One region of the Pseudomonas rosaeacicularis genome, then DNA from elsewhere that is predicted to be linked to it. Evidence: riboswitches for the same ligand, from Rfam matches in the RefSeq annotation. Region 1 holds a riboswitch; the other holds the start of a gene.
What was found. Region 1 has a riboswitch for cobalamin ahead of ACWKWM_RS27480 (CbtB domain-containing protein). Riboswitches for the same ligand answer to the same signal wherever they lie in the genome.
Positions count from the first base shown of each region.

Region 2: it holds a riboswitch for cobalamin, as region 1 does, so the genes downstream of both, cobO (cob(I)yrinic acid a,c-diamide adenosyltransferase) here and ACWKWM_RS27480 (CbtB domain-containing protein) in region 1, are expected to answer to the same signal.

Region 1 is NZ_JBSKHT010000028.1:37,137-44,306, forward strand. It holds gene ACWKWM_RS27455 (acyltransferase family protein) at 1-793, shown strand, start outside; gene nfuA (Fe-S biogenesis protein NfuA) at 891-1,484, shown strand; gene cobM (precorrin-4 C(11)-methyltransferase) at 1,643-2,389, opposite strand; gene ACWKWM_RS27470 (cobalamin biosynthesis protein) at 2,488-2,907, opposite strand; gene ACWKWM_RS27475 (CbtA family protein) at 2,904-3,629, opposite strand; gene ACWKWM_RS27480 (CbtB domain-containing protein) at 3,641-3,832, opposite strand; cobalamin riboswitch at 3,930-4,168, opposite strand; gene ACWKWM_RS27485 (NAD(P)/FAD-dependent oxidoreductase) at 4,746-5,960, shown strand; gene ACWKWM_RS27490 (ABC transporter permease) at 5,957-6,871, shown strand; gene ACWKWM_RS27495 (ABC transporter permease) at 6,868-7,170, shown strand, end outside.
Region 2 is NZ_JBSKHT010000009.1:210,203-217,372, reverse strand. It holds gene ACWKWM_RS13845 (AI-2E family transporter) at 1-435, shown strand, start outside; gene hda (DnaA regulatory inactivator Hda) at 661-1,365, shown strand; gene ACWKWM_RS13835 (NAD-dependent deacylase) at 1,365-2,135, shown strand; gene ACWKWM_RS13830 (C40 family peptidase) at 2,211-2,897, shown strand; gene ACWKWM_RS13825 (C40 family peptidase) at 2,995-3,531, shown strand; gene ACWKWM_RS13820 (PQQ-dependent sugar dehydrogenase) at 3,652-4,998, opposite strand; cobalamin riboswitch at 5,146-5,361, shown strand; gene cobO (cob(I)yrinic acid a,c-diamide adenosyltransferase) at 5,470-6,081, shown strand; gene ACWKWM_RS13810 (cobyrinic acid a,c-diamide synthase CobB) at 6,092-7,170, shown strand, end outside.

The DNA.
Region 1 (7,170 bases):
TATTCGCATCGTTCCCGCTTATTGGCTGTATACCGTAGTAATGGGCCTGCTGGTGCTGGTCGCAAGCCCATTACTGCCGCATCAGGTGGTCGATTGGCAGAGCTTCATGCTTTCGCTGTTATTCATCCCTTCGGAAAATCCGGGCGGCTACGGGCTGTACCCGACGCTAAACGTGGGCTGGACCCTGAACTACGAAATGCTGTTCTACGTGCTGTTCTCGATGGTCTTTCTGTTCCAGCAGCGCCATCGGCCGTTGATCATCGCCGCCGCGCTGTTTGCTGTGAGCGATGTGCTCGGACGCTCCGGGCTCATCAGCCGCTTTTACGCCAACGACATCGTTTATGAGTTCCTGCTGGGTATCGGCATCGGCATGGTCTACCGCCGTGGCTGGATCAGTCAGCGTCTGTGGATACCGGTGCTGGCCATCGCGGGTGCGTTGTTCACCATCAACGAGCTGGAGCCGAGCACTCGCATCATCAACTGGGGGCTGCCGAGCGCAGTGATCGTGGTGGCGTGCATATCGCTGGAACCGTATTTCCGGGGAAACCGTTTCCTGAAAACCATGGGCGATTGCTCGTACTCCGTGTACTTGCTGCACGTGTTGGTGTTGTACGGCGGGTGGTTGCTGACCGAGCGGTATGGCTTCAATCCTTACGCGGTTTTTGCCGTGTGTGTGCCGGTGATTGCCCTAGGCGCCTGGGCCAGTTACGAGGTTATTGAGAAGGGTTTGTATCGCCGCATGAAAGGCTGGCTGGATAATCGACGATTGGCGAAGGAAGCTGCGTATTCCTGATTCGCTTCTGTCGGACTCTTTACCTGAGTGCAATGCTAGGACTTTGTCAGTTGCCTGGGATTGGCGTAAACTCCGGCCACGTCTGCGAGGAATTTTCATGACCGCTATTACTATTACTGATGCCGCCCACGATTATCTGGCTGACCTGCTGGAAAAGCAGAACACCCCGGGCATCGGCATCCGCGTGTTTATTACCCAGCCTGGCACCCAATACGCTGAAACCTGCATTGCTTACTGCAAGCCGGGCGAAGAGAAATCCGAAGACAAGGCCATCGGTCTGAAAAGCTTCACTGCCTGGATCGACTCCTTCAGTGAAGCGTTTCTGGATGACGCCGTTGTCGATTACGCCACCGACCGTATGGGCGGTCAGCTGACCATCAAGGCGCCAAACGCCAAAGTACCCATGGTCAACGCCGAAAGCCCGATCAACGAACGCATCAACTACTACCTGCAAACCGAGATCAACCCAGGGCTTGCCAGCCATGGGGGTCAGGTCAGCCTGATCGATGTGGTTGAAGAAGACGACGCCAACATTGCCGTGCTGCAATTTGGTGGCGGTTGTCAGGGTTGCGGTCAGGCCGACGTGACACTCAAGGAAGGCATCGAGCGCACGTTGCTCGAACGCATCCCCGAGCTGACCGCGGTACGTGATGTAACCGACCACACGCAAAAAGAAAACGCCTACTACTGACGTGGTCAGCGTTTCAGCAAAAAGCCCCGACTGGTTCGGGGCTTTTTTGTGGGGAAATACCCCACTGTAGGAGCCAACTTGTTGGCGAGCGCTTGATGTGGTGTGTCAGGTACGACGCCTCGTGAACAAGTTCGCTCCTACAGTCATCACCGGGCCGTTCAGGGCCTGAAGAGATGCGCATGCCCGGCGCGGTACAGCGATGATTCACTGAACACTTCATTGCCCAGTACTCGCCCGACCAGAATCAGCGCCGTACGCCGAAAACCCTTCTCCTGCACCTTCGCCTCAATGTCCGCCAGCGTTCCCGTCACCCAATCCTGATCCGGCCAACTGGCGCGGTGAACCACCGCAATCGGGCAATCGGCGCCGTAGTACGGGGTCAGTTCTGCAATGATCTTGCCCAGATTGTTCACGCCCAAATGAATGGCCATCGTTGCCTTGTGCTGCGCCAGATCACCGAGCGCCTCGCCTTTGGGCATCGAAGTTTTGTCGGCGTAGCGCGTCAGAATCACGCTTTGCGAGATGTCGGGCAGCGTCAGTTCAGTACCAAGCAATGCGGCGCATGCAGCAGTCGCCGTCACGCCGGGGATGATTTCGCAGGGGATATTCAGCTCGCGAAGACAACGAATCTGTTCGCCAATGGCGCCATACAAACTCGGGTCGCCAGAGTGAACCCTGGCCACATCCTGGCCCTGTTCATGAGCGGATTTCATCAAGGCGATGATCTGCTCCAGGTGTAATTCGGCGCTGTTGGTGACGTGAACCGCCTGATGACCCTCAAGCACGGCCTCGGGCACCAGGGAGCCGGCGTAAATGATGACCGGGCAAGTGCGGATCAGGCGTTGGCCCTTTACGGTGATCAGCTCCGGATCGCCGGGGCCTGCGCCGATGAAAAAAACGGTCATTGGAACTCCAAAGCGTATGTGTTCTGTAGGAGCCAACTTGTTGGCGAGGGCGATCGTTGCGTTTCGACCGGGATAACGCTTCGCCAACAAGTTGGCTCCTACAGAGGGTTTGCACCCGCCAATGCGAAGGTGGCGTGGTTGTTCTTGTGGCGTGTGATGAGCAAACGCGGTGGGGCGGTCGATAGCTGCGCGGCCAACGCCAACGCCGCACTTTCCGCTACGCCGTAACATCCCGTTGCGTCAAACGCGGGCTGCGAGCGATGGCTCAGCTGTCCCTCGAACGCGCTCAAGTCCTCGGCACTGAAAAACACCAGCGACACGCCCAACCGTGCACTCAGTTCCAGCAATCCCGATTCCGCCGACTTGAGGTCAATGGAGGCGAGGGCGGTTATATCGCTGAGAGCAAAGCCTTGAAGCGCAAGGCTTTCGTCGATCAATGCCGTCAGCGACTCAACTGAGCAACCTCGCCGGCAGCCAAGGCCGACCACCAGGATCGGCCGAGTGCCCGAGTGGCTCATGCCGCGTGCGGCAGCCCTGACGTATGCAGCTCAGGATTGTTGCGGCGGAACAACCAGGCGCTAATCACGCCCATCGCAATCCAGAACACCGCATTGGTCAGCAGCGAGGCGATTTTGAACTGTGCTTCAAGTGCTTCTGGCGCCAGGCTGGCGTGTACTTCCGGCTGCGGGGCACCAATTACATGTGGGACGACCAGAATTGCGACAGCCAGGACTTTCAAAGCCCAGTGACGACCGAACACCAGCAACGCCAGCGCAACGGCGGTGGATGCAGCAGTGCCGATCCACCAGAACTGACGCTGAGTGAGGTCAGCGGCAGCAGTGCCTGGCAACTCAGGCGGCAGGCCAAGGGTCGGCGCCAATACAAACACGGCAAAACCGGCCAGCCCCCAGAGTGCGCCCTGAGCAGTGCTGCCTGGTGCCCGCAACGTATACAGCGCAGCAAGCATCAACGCGAAACCAACCGCCACCACCAGATTGCCTCCAGTTGTAGACAGCACACGCTGCCAGCCGTCTTCCGGCTCCCATGCCTCGGCGTCATGCTCGTGGGCCACCATGGCGCCGGTGGCATGCTCGTGGGACTCGGAGTGTGTGGCGGGCGCTTTCTCGTAAGTTTCGGCCTGCAGAATCAACGGCGCGACCCAGAAGCTTTGCAGCAAGGTCAGCAGCAGGGCGGCGAGCAGCCCGGTGAACCCGGCCGTTTGCGCGATACGCTTGAACATGGCGTCAGGTCTCAATGGCAAGGGAAGGCGGAGCTGTGACGGGTGTCGTGCGCAGCGTTGTGTACCGCATCGATGTGCGAGAAGCCGGCAAAGTAAACCAGGCAAGCGCCGAGGATCATCGCGCTGACTGCCGCAGTCAGGCGTTGGGTCTGCGTAGCGGTGGTGCTGGAGGTGCTGGATGGGCTGGTAGTGGTGATCGACATGGCGCTTCCCTCTGAAATGTCAGCGAGCAGGAAAGCGCAATGAAACCCGCTGACAGGTGTCAGCAGAGACTCAACAGCGCCCGCCCACCGCGGGTTTGTTATGTGTCAGTTGCGGGCCGGTCTCCGGGCTTGCGAGGGGCAGGGCGCGCAATGCGTCCCGCCATCAAGAATCGCCTTCCCATATCGCACGCCTTGCAGCCATGACAGACACAGTGGATCTGACTCTTCACTCGCTTACCGTTGCGGGGGCAGCGCCGGACTTGCATCGCCTTCACGACGACACGCACCGGTTTCCCGTTTCACCCTGTGAAGGGCACCCGTAACAAGGCGTGTAGGAGAGCATGGCGAGTTGGCTTCGTCAATCTGCACCCGGTCCCCGAACCGCTTCTGCCGAAGGCGACACCCGCTGGTTGCCATGTGCCGCGTATTTGCAGATTTGCTTCTGCCGGAGGCGTAACCCGCCGATTGCCATGTGCCGCGTATTTGCAGATTTGCTTCTGCCGAAGGCGTAGGAGCCTTGCTTGCAGGCGATCTGGCGCGCAGCGGCAGTAAAAACCTGTGCTTGGGGGCCTCCTGACACTCCGTCGGCGCAAAGTTTCATGACTGCTGCGCAGCCAATCGCGGACAAGCCACGCTCTTATCGCCTGCGGCCAGAATCTAAGGCGTTTGACCTCCCCTCCGATATCGAACATCGATACCGCTGCCCGTTAATAACGACCTAAATACATCGAAAACGACGAATCAAAAGCTGCGCCATTGCGCAATCACCAATATCGTTTATACCTACATCTATATCGATCATCGATACGGGTGAATCTTGAAAGCATCATCAGATGTATTCAGCTGTCTTTGGCAGGAGCGTTCCGAGGTCCAGGCATTTAGCTCAACGCTGCCTTCCAGGGCACGTTGTGTAGTGATTGGCGCCGGGTATACGGGACTGTCCACCGCCCTGGCTTTGACCTCGCATGCTGCCCATGACGGTGAGGTGGTCGTCATCGACGCGATGAACATCGGTGAGGGCGCGTCCGGCCGCAATGGCGGTCAGGTGATTCCCGGTCTCAAGCTCAACCCTGACGAGTTGGTTCAGCGTTTTGGCGAGGCGCGTGGCGAACCATTGGTGGACCTGGTGGGTAGCGCCGCTGACTATGTTTTTCGTCTGATTGAGCGCCTGGGCATCGACTGTGGTGCGCGTCAGGACGGCTGGATTCAGGCTGCGCACAACGAGTCCGCGTTGCTTGCGTTGCAGGCCCGCGCTCGTCAGTGGCAAAGCCGCAGCGGCGCTGTGCGGATGCTCGACAAAAGCGACACTGCCAAGCGACTCGGCACCTCGATTTACCACGGAGGACTGCTTGACAAGCGCGCCGGCCAATTACAGCCCTATCAATACATTCACGGTCTGGCCGCCGTCGCCCGCCAGCGCGGCGTGAAGATTTTTGAACGCTGCGCTGCGTTGCAACTAAAACGGGCTGAAGGCGGCTGGACGGTCACCACTGCAAACGGCGACATTCAAGCCGATCAGGTGGTCATCGCCACCAACGCCTATTCCTCGCCGCTGTTGCCAGCGCTGCCTCATACCTACGTCACGCTGTGGAGTTTGCAGGCGGCAACGGCGCCACTGCCTTCAGCACTACGGGACTTGGTCCTACCCGGTGGATTGCCGGTATCTGACACCTACCGGGTATTGCGCTACTTCCGCAAAACCCAGGACGGCCGTTTTGTGCTCGGCACCCGAGGCCCGTTCCGCGACGCGTTAAACCTCAATGACCTGGCGCGGGTTCGTCGGGAAATGCTCGATATCTACCCGATGCTTGAGCAAACGCCGCTGACCCATTGCTGGTGCGGTCGAGTTGCGGTGCCGTCTGCCGGAATCCCGATCCTCAGCCAGCCGGAACCGGGCTTGACCGTAGCCTTGGGTTATTACGGTCGGGGGGTGGCGATGGCCACGCGGATGGGCGCATTGGTCGCCGATCTGGTCCAAGGCCTGCCCGCCGCCGAAAGCGTTTATCCGGTGACGCCTTTCAAGGCCATGCCCGCGGCGCCCCTGCATCGCAATGTCGCACGGCTCGCGGCCAACGTCATGCGTATGCAGGACTTGATCGAGCGAAGGGCCAGGGGGGCAAAACGATGACTCAAACCCGCATCGACGCCTCAGCACCCGCCGCTGCCCCGTTTATCGTCACACCGCGTCGCTCCCGTGCTCGCCTGTTCGATGCGCTGTTGAATCTGCCGGGCGGTTTGATCACCTGCACGCTGATTCTGTTTGCCCTGGGTTTGCTGCTGTACATGAGCGTGCGGGTCAACGATGGGCAGATCGTCGGGCCGGCCTTCACGCTGGACAATCTGTCTTCGGCGCTCACCGATCCGCTGACCCGGATGGTGTTGCTGCGCTCAATTGTCCTCTCGGCGATTGTTACGATCTCGACAGTCGCGCTGGCATTTCCGGTGGCGTATTTCCTGGCATTCCGGGCTGGGCGCTGGCGTCATCTGCTGCTGTTTCTGGTGACGCTGCCGTTCTGGACCAGTTACCTGTTGCGGGTGTTCGCATGGAAAATCGTGCTCGCCTACAACGGCGTGCTCAATTCGGCGCTGATGCAGCTGGGTATCACCGACGCGCCGCTGACCGGCCTGCTCAATACGCCGGCCACCGTAGTGGTGACCTTGGCCCATGCCTACGCCGCATTCGCCGTGCTGCCGCTGTACATCTGCCTGCAGGGCCTGCCGAAGAATCTGTTCGAAGCCGCCGCCGACCTCGGCGCGAAGCCGTATCAGGGGTTTCTGCGGGTGGTGCTGCCGCTGTCAGTGCCGGGGATCTTGTCGGCGGCGCTAGTGGTGTTCGTCCCGACCGTGGGCGATTACGTGACCCCCGCTCTGGTCGGCGGCCCTGACAGCTCGATGATCGGCACGTTGATTCAGGCGCAGTTCGGCAAGGCCAACGACTGGCCTGCCGGTGCGGCACTGGCGGTGATCAGCATGGTCGCGATTGCCATCGTCGTAGTCGCTGTGCGCTGGATCATCACTCGCTGGAGCACTCGCACATGACCCGCTACCTGAACCGGCATTGGTTGATGGCCTATGTGGCGGCGTACCTGGTGTTTTTGTATCTGCCGACGCTGTTGATTCCGGTGTTCTCGTTCAACGATTCCATTGCCCCGGTGTTTCCGCTCAAGGGCTTCACCATGCAGTGGTACCAAAGCCTGCTGGACGACCCGCGACTGCGCAACGCAGCGCTCAACAGCGTGATGGTGGCGAGCATTGCCGCAGCCATCGCAACCGCGGCGGGGTGTCTGATTGCTTATGCCGATCTGCGCCGCAGCACACCGCTGGCACGAAGTATTTCG
Region 2 (7,170 bases), on a different contig from region 1:
GTGGCGCTTGGCGTTATCTATGCCGCTGGCCTGATGTTGGTGGGTCTTGAACTGGGGCTGCTCATTGGTGTGATCGCTGGGTTGGCCGCAATCGTCCCCTACATGGGCTTTGTGATCGGCATCGGCGCTGCGATCATCGCTGGCTTCTTCCAGTTCGGCGGCGACTTGTATCCGATGCTCGGAATCGTCGCGGTGTTCATGGTGGGCCAGGCGCTCGAAGGCATGGTCCTGACGCCCTTGCTGGTAGGGGACCGGATTGGTTTGCACCCTGTGGCGGTGATCTTCGCCATTCTGGCGGGGGGCGAATTATTCGGCTTCACCGGGATTCTGCTGGCGCTGCCGGTGGCGGCGGTGATCATGGTGCTGGTGCGCCATATCCATGATGTCTACAAGGATTCGGATATCTATGGCGGCTCGGAGGATCTGAAGCTGTAGCAGATTGATCCTGTAGGAGAGAGAAACGGCGTCTGGCGCATTTAGCGGCAGGCGCCTTTTTTATGGCCGTTACTGCGCCCTGAAACCAAGGCCTGCGGGACAGCTCACGCAACTCTTTGATTTTGCAGGCGGTCCGTCGCATTGTGCGGTCCGCCTCACGGGTATAAACTTTGCACACTTTTCACAGAGGCCCCTTGGCGGCTATTTTTCAGCCGTTCAGCCAGCATGAAACCAATTCAGCTGCCCTTGAGTGTGCGTCTGCGTGATGACGCCACCTTCGTCAATTACTATCCAGGCGCCAATGCCGCAGCACTCGGCTATGTCGAGCGGCTGTGCGAAGCCGACGCCGGGTGGACGGAGAGCCTGATTTATCTGTGGGGCAAGCATGGGGTAGGGCGCACGCATTTGTTGCAGGCCGCTTGCTTGCGTTTCGAGCAATTGGGCGAGCCGGCGGTCTATCTGCCGCTGGCCGAGCTCCTCGACGAAGGCGTCCAGCTGTTCGATCATCTTGAGCAGTACGAGCTGGTGTGCCTGGATGACATTCAGGCCATCGTTGGCAAGCCCGAGTGGGAAGAAGCGCTGTTCCACCTGTTCAATCGCCTGCGCGACAGTGGCCGTCGCTTGTTGATCGCGGCGTCATGTTCTCCGCGCGAGCTGCCGGTGAAGCTGGCGGATCTGAAATCCCGCCTGACCATGGCGCTGGTGTTCCAGATGCGCCTGCTGTCCGACGAAGAAAAGCTGCGCGCCCTTCAGTTGCGTGCTTCGCGTCGGGGCTTGCACCTGACGGACGAAGTCGGCCATTTCATCCTGACCCGCGGCACTCGCAGCATGAGTGCGCTGTTCGATTTACTGGAACAGCTCGACCAGGCTTCGTTGCAGGCTCAGCGCAAGCTGACCATTCCCTTCCTGAAAGAGACCCTCGGCTGGTGATTACCAGCATCGACCCGGCGCTGGTGCTGCAGACGGCGGCAGCGTTGCGTCACGCCAAGCGAATTCTGATCATCACCGGTGCCGGGCTTTCGGCCGATTCGGGACTGCCGACCTATCGCGGAGTCGGCGGGCTTTACAACGGGCGCACTGACGATGGATTGCCTATTGAAGTGGCGCTTTCCGGGCCAATGCTGCGCCGCGACCCCGCGCTGTGCTGGAAATATATTGCCCAATTAGGCAGCGCTTGCCTTGGCGGACAGCCCAATGAGGCGCACTACGCGATTGCCCAACTGCAGCGCAACAAGCCCGATTGCTGGGTGCTGACGCAAAATGTCGACGGCTACCATCGCGCTGCAGGAAGCCCGCCTGAGCGTCTGATCGAAATTCACGGTCAACTTGCGCCGCTCTACTGTCAGTCCTGTGGCGCTATCGATCCGCATCTGAGCGAGCATCTGCAACGGCCATTGCCGCCTTTGTGCGCGAAATGCCACGGTGTTCTGCGCCCTCCCGTGGTGTTATTCGAAGAGATGCTGCCGGAACTGGCACTGAATGTGCTGTATGAGGAAATGGCAAAAGGCTTCGATGCAGTTATAAGCATTGGCACAACTGCCAGCTTTCCGTATATTCACGAGCCGATGCTGCGCACGAGGGTATCTGGAGGCTTTACCGCCGAGATTAATCCCTCGCAAACCGATCATTCTGCGCAGATGGACGTGTTCCTGAAATGCAGGGCCTTAGATGTGATGGCGGACCTCGTAAGTCACATTTGATTCGATTGAATTTGCAAATGAGGATGATAGAAGGCATAGTCTCGGCTTCTTTACACATTCGCCACGGTCGTGCCCATGCTGAATCGCTTAGCACCCCTCGTGCCTCTCGCACTTGTCACCCTCTTGTTCGGTTGCGCGGCTCAGATGCCAGCATCGCAACAACAGGTTCAACACCCGAATCTTCAAAATTCTATTACCGCGCAGTCTGCCGCTCAACGAGCTGATTACGCCTCGGTGCTGCAAGACGAAATCGCCACCGAAGATGAGCTGGCACAGTTTGCCGACAGCAAGCCGTACCAGCTGCCAGCCCTGGCAGACAGCATCCTGGAACGTGGCAAGTCTCTGATCGGTACGCGCTACCGTTTCGGCGGCACCTCGACTTCCTCGGGCTTTGATTGCAGCGGCTTCATCGGTTATCTCTTTCGCGAAGAAGCCGGCATGAGCCTTCCGCGTTCCACGCGTGAAATGATCAACGTCGACGCTCCCCTGGTTAAACGCAACGACCTCAAGCCGGGCGATCTGCTGTTCTTCAGCACCGCAGGCCGTGGTCGCGTCAGCCACGCCGGCATCTATCTGGGTGATGATCAGTTCATCCACTCCAGCAGCCGTCGCAGTGGTGGTGTTCGCGTAGACAGCCTGGACGACGCCTACTGGGCCAAGACTTTCATCGAAGCCAAGCGCGCGCTGGCCATGGCACCTTCCCAGGTTGCCGAGACCACGACCGCGATGAGCTCGACTACACTCAAGCGCCAACACCGCTGATACCGGGCGTACACATCGGGAAATCCCTTGGTGTGCGCACATCCGGCCCCTGATTCCTAGGGGCTCAAGCCGCATCCTGTTGCAGGTTGTTGTGTTTATGACGTTACCGGTTCGCCTGATTGTCGTGTCACTGGCTCTGTTGCTGGCCGCATGTGCCAGCCCTCCGCCGCCAGCTCCGAAACGGGTTGCTCCCAAGCCCGTTGTCTCCGCTCCTTCTGACTTTTCCTCGCCGCTTGCTGATGACGTGCTGGTCCGTGCTATCGGATTGGTGGGTACGCCTTATCGTTGGGGCGGCAACACGCCGGATTCAGGATTTGATTGCAGTGGCTTGATCGGCTACGTCTATCGCGACGCGGCGGGTATCAGCTTGCCGCGTTCTACACGGGACATGATCACCCTGCGCGGTCCGGACATTAATCGCAGCCAGTTGCAGACGGGTGATCTGGTGTTCTTCGCCACCGGCGGCGGCTCGAATGTCAGCCACGCGGGGATTTACGTCGGGGAAGGGCGCTTCGTGCATGCACCCGCAACAGGTGGCACGGTCAAGCTGGACAGTCTGGACAAACCTTATTGGCAGAAAGCCTGGCTCAATGCCAAGCGCGTGATCCAGCCTTCGAGCCTGGCGCGGCAGTAACATGTTGAATGTGTTGGTATGGGAGGGAGCTTGCTCGCGATTGCAAGTTGTCAGTTAGCACATTCGACACTGACGTGCCCCATCGCGAGCAATCTCCCCTCCCACAAATTTACCGGCGAATCATTTTGCTGCGTTAGAAGCCTGCGCAGTCTTCGCTGCGGTCACCCGCCAGATCTTGTTGCCTACATCATCGGCGACCAACAACCCACCGTTATTGTCATTGATCACGCCCACCGGCCTGCCTTGCGCTTTTTCGTCCGAATTCAGGAAGCCCGTCAATAGGTCAACCGGTGTGCCGCTTGGCTTGCCGTCTTTGAACGGCACAAACAGCACTTTGTAGCCGCTGTGCGGTTTGCGGTTCCACGAACCGTGCTGACCAATGAACAGCCCTTCAGTAAACGGTGCAGGTAAGGTTTTGCCATCAGCGAAGGTAAGGCCCAGTGACGCGGTATGCGGACCCACTGCGAAATCAGGCGGTATGGCTTTTGCCACCAGATCAGGATTCTGCGGTGTCACGCGCACGTCCACATGCTGGCCGTAGTAGCTGAACGGCCAGCCGTAGAAGGCTCCGTCCTTTACCGAAGTCACGTAATCAGGCACCAGATCGCTGCCGATTTCGTCACGCTCGTTGACCGCTGTCCACAGCGCGCCAGTGTGGGGTTCCCAATCCATGCCGTTGGGGTTGCGCAGCCCGGACGCGAAAATCCGATGCGAGCCGGTCGCCGGATCGACTTCCCAGATGGCCGCGCGGCCTTCTTCCTTGTCCAGACCGTTTTCAGCCACGTTGCTGTTTGAGCCGACGGTCACGTACAGCTTTTTCCCGTCCTTGCTGGCGATAACGTTCTTGGTCCAGTGGTGGTTGAGCGTGCCGCCGGGCAGATCCACTACTTTGGTCGGCTGGCCGCTGATGGAGGTTTGGCCGGTTTCATAGTTGAAGCTGATCAGTCGATCGGTGTCGGCGACGTAGAACTTGTTACCCACCAGCGCCATGCCAAACGGCGAATTGAGATTTTGCAGGAATACCGTACGCGTTTCAGCCACGCCGTCGTGATCCTTATCGCGGAGCAGGGTGATGCGGTTCGGGCTAGGGACACCTGCGCCAGCGCGCCCCATGACTTTCTCCATCACCCAGCCGCGAATCCCTTTGCCGTCATCGGGTTTGGGCGGCGAATTGGTTTCAGCCACCAAAACGTCGCCGTTGGGCAGCACGTAGAGCCAGCGTGGGTGATCTAGATTTTCGGCGAAAGCGGCAACCTGCGTGCCTGGTGCGGCAGTCGGTTTGGCGCCGTTGGCCCAGCCGATGGCGGGCGCGATGTTCACGGTGGGGATCAACGTCTTGTTGGGCTCGGGCAATTTGGGAGAGGTCCCCATGCCGTCACTGACTTGCAGCTTCGATGACTCGCCGCAGGCCGCGAGCCCCCCGGCAACCAATATCATCAAGACAACCTGAGGTCTGAGCTTGAACATTGTCGATCTCCATTTCGTAGGCAATTAGTATTTTTATGTAACTAGGTAGAGGCACTTGAGCCTTCTTAGGTTCAACCCCCAACACGGATCAGCCCCGAGTGCTGATGGGGCGCCGCATTGATTGACGCTCAAACCTCAACCCTCTACCCTTCGCCACTTGTTTCAGGTGCCCTTCGAGTCAGTATCGACAGGGTGAAACAGGGAAGCCGGTGAGACCGCCCAGCGTTCGATCCCGGCGCTGCCTCCGCAACGGTAAATGAGAAAAGCCACGCACAATGCCACTGTGTTCTTTGAGCATGGGAAGGCGCGCGGCCCGATGGTTCGCTCATGAGTCCGGAGACCGGCCTGATCCAATCCCACAGCATCACGGAGGGCGATGCTCTGCGCCGCGGCCTGCTTAATGGCGCCGCGTTGCCAGTGCTTGCTCGTGCTTTCCGTCTGCGCCTACTTGCCCTCAAGCGGAGAGCTGAGATGAGCGAAACCCCCGAACGCGACGAACGTCACCTTGCGCGCATGCTGCGCAAAAAGGCCGTGATGGACGAACGCATTGCCAGCGCCCCCAACGAATGCGGCCTGTTGCTGGTACTGACTGGCAACGGCAAAGGCAAAAGCAGTTCGGCTTTTGGCATGCTCGCCCGCGCCATGGGCCACGGCATGCAGTGCGGCGTGGTGCAGTTCATCAAGGGCCGCAACAGCACCGGCGAAGAACTGTTCTTCCGCCGCTTCCCCGAACAAGTGCGCTACCACGTCATGGGCGAGGGATTCACTTGGGAAACCCAGGACCGCCAGCGTGATATCGCCGCTGCCGAATCCGCCTGGGGCGTGACCCAAGACATGCTCCGAGACCCGAGTATCGGGCTGGTAATCCTCGATGAACTCAACATCGCCCTCAAACACGGCTATCTGGATTTTGAGCAGGTACTCGCCGACCTGCAGGCGCGTCCGCCGATGCAGCATGTGGTCGTGACCGGCCGTGGCGCCAAGCAGGAATTGATCGATCTGTCCGACACCGTTTCGGACATTGCCGTGGTGAAACACGCGTTCCAGTCCGGCATTCGGGCGCAAAAGGGTATTGAACTGTGAGTGACCGTTCATGAGTCAGGCCAGGCAATGCCCTGCCGTGTTGATCGCCGCCCCGGCGTCCGGTCAGGGCAAGACCACCGTGACAGCGGCCCTGGCGCGGTTGCATCGCAATCAAGGGCGCAAGGTCCGGGTGTTCAAGTGCGGCCCCGATTTTCTCGACCCCATGATCCTCGAACGCGCCAGCGGCAACCCGGTTTACCAGTTGGACATGTGGATGGTGGGCGAGGACGAAAGCCGACGCCTGTTGTGGGAAGCCGCCGCTGACGCTGACCTGATTCTGATCGAAGGTGTGATGGGCTTGTTCGACGGCACCCCGTCCAGCGCTGACCTGGCCCGACGTTTCGGCGTGCCGGTGCTGGGTGTGATCGACGGCACTGCGATGGCCCAGACGTTTGGCGCGCTGGCGTTGGGGCTGGCGCGTTATCAGCCGGACCTGCCGTTTGCCGGTGTGCTCGCTAACCGGGTCGGGACCGTGCGTCACGCGCAGTTGCTGGAGGGCAGTCTCACCGAAGGCCTGCGATGGTATGGCGCGCTGTCCCGGGAAACCGGGATCGAACTGCCAAGCCGGCATCTTGGACTGGTGCAAGCCAGCGAGCTGAATGATCTGGACGTGCGTCTTGATGCTGCGGCCAATGCGCTCGCCAGCACCTGCGAAGTCGCCCTGCCGCCTGCTGTGATGTTCGATGCGCCGGACTTCATCCCCGCCGAGCCGCTGCTCGCGGGCGTGCGTATCGCCATCGCCTATGACGAGGCTTTTGCCTTCATCTATGGAGCCAGTCTCGATCTTCTGCGAGCGATGGGCGCCGAGCTCTCGTTTTTCTCGCCCATCCGCGATCAGCACATTCCGGAGGCTGACAGCCTTTATCTTCCAGGCGGTTACCCGGAATTGCACCACGTTGCGCTGGGGGAAAACAAACCCATGCTTGATGCGATCCGTCAGCACCACGCCGACGGCAAGCCTTTGTTGGCCGAATGCGGCGGGATGCTTTATTTGCTCGATGCCCTGACCGATGTCGACGGTCAGCGCGCCGAATTGGTCGGGCTGCTCAGCGGCGAAGCGGTGATGCAAAAGCGCTTGGCGGCGCTGGC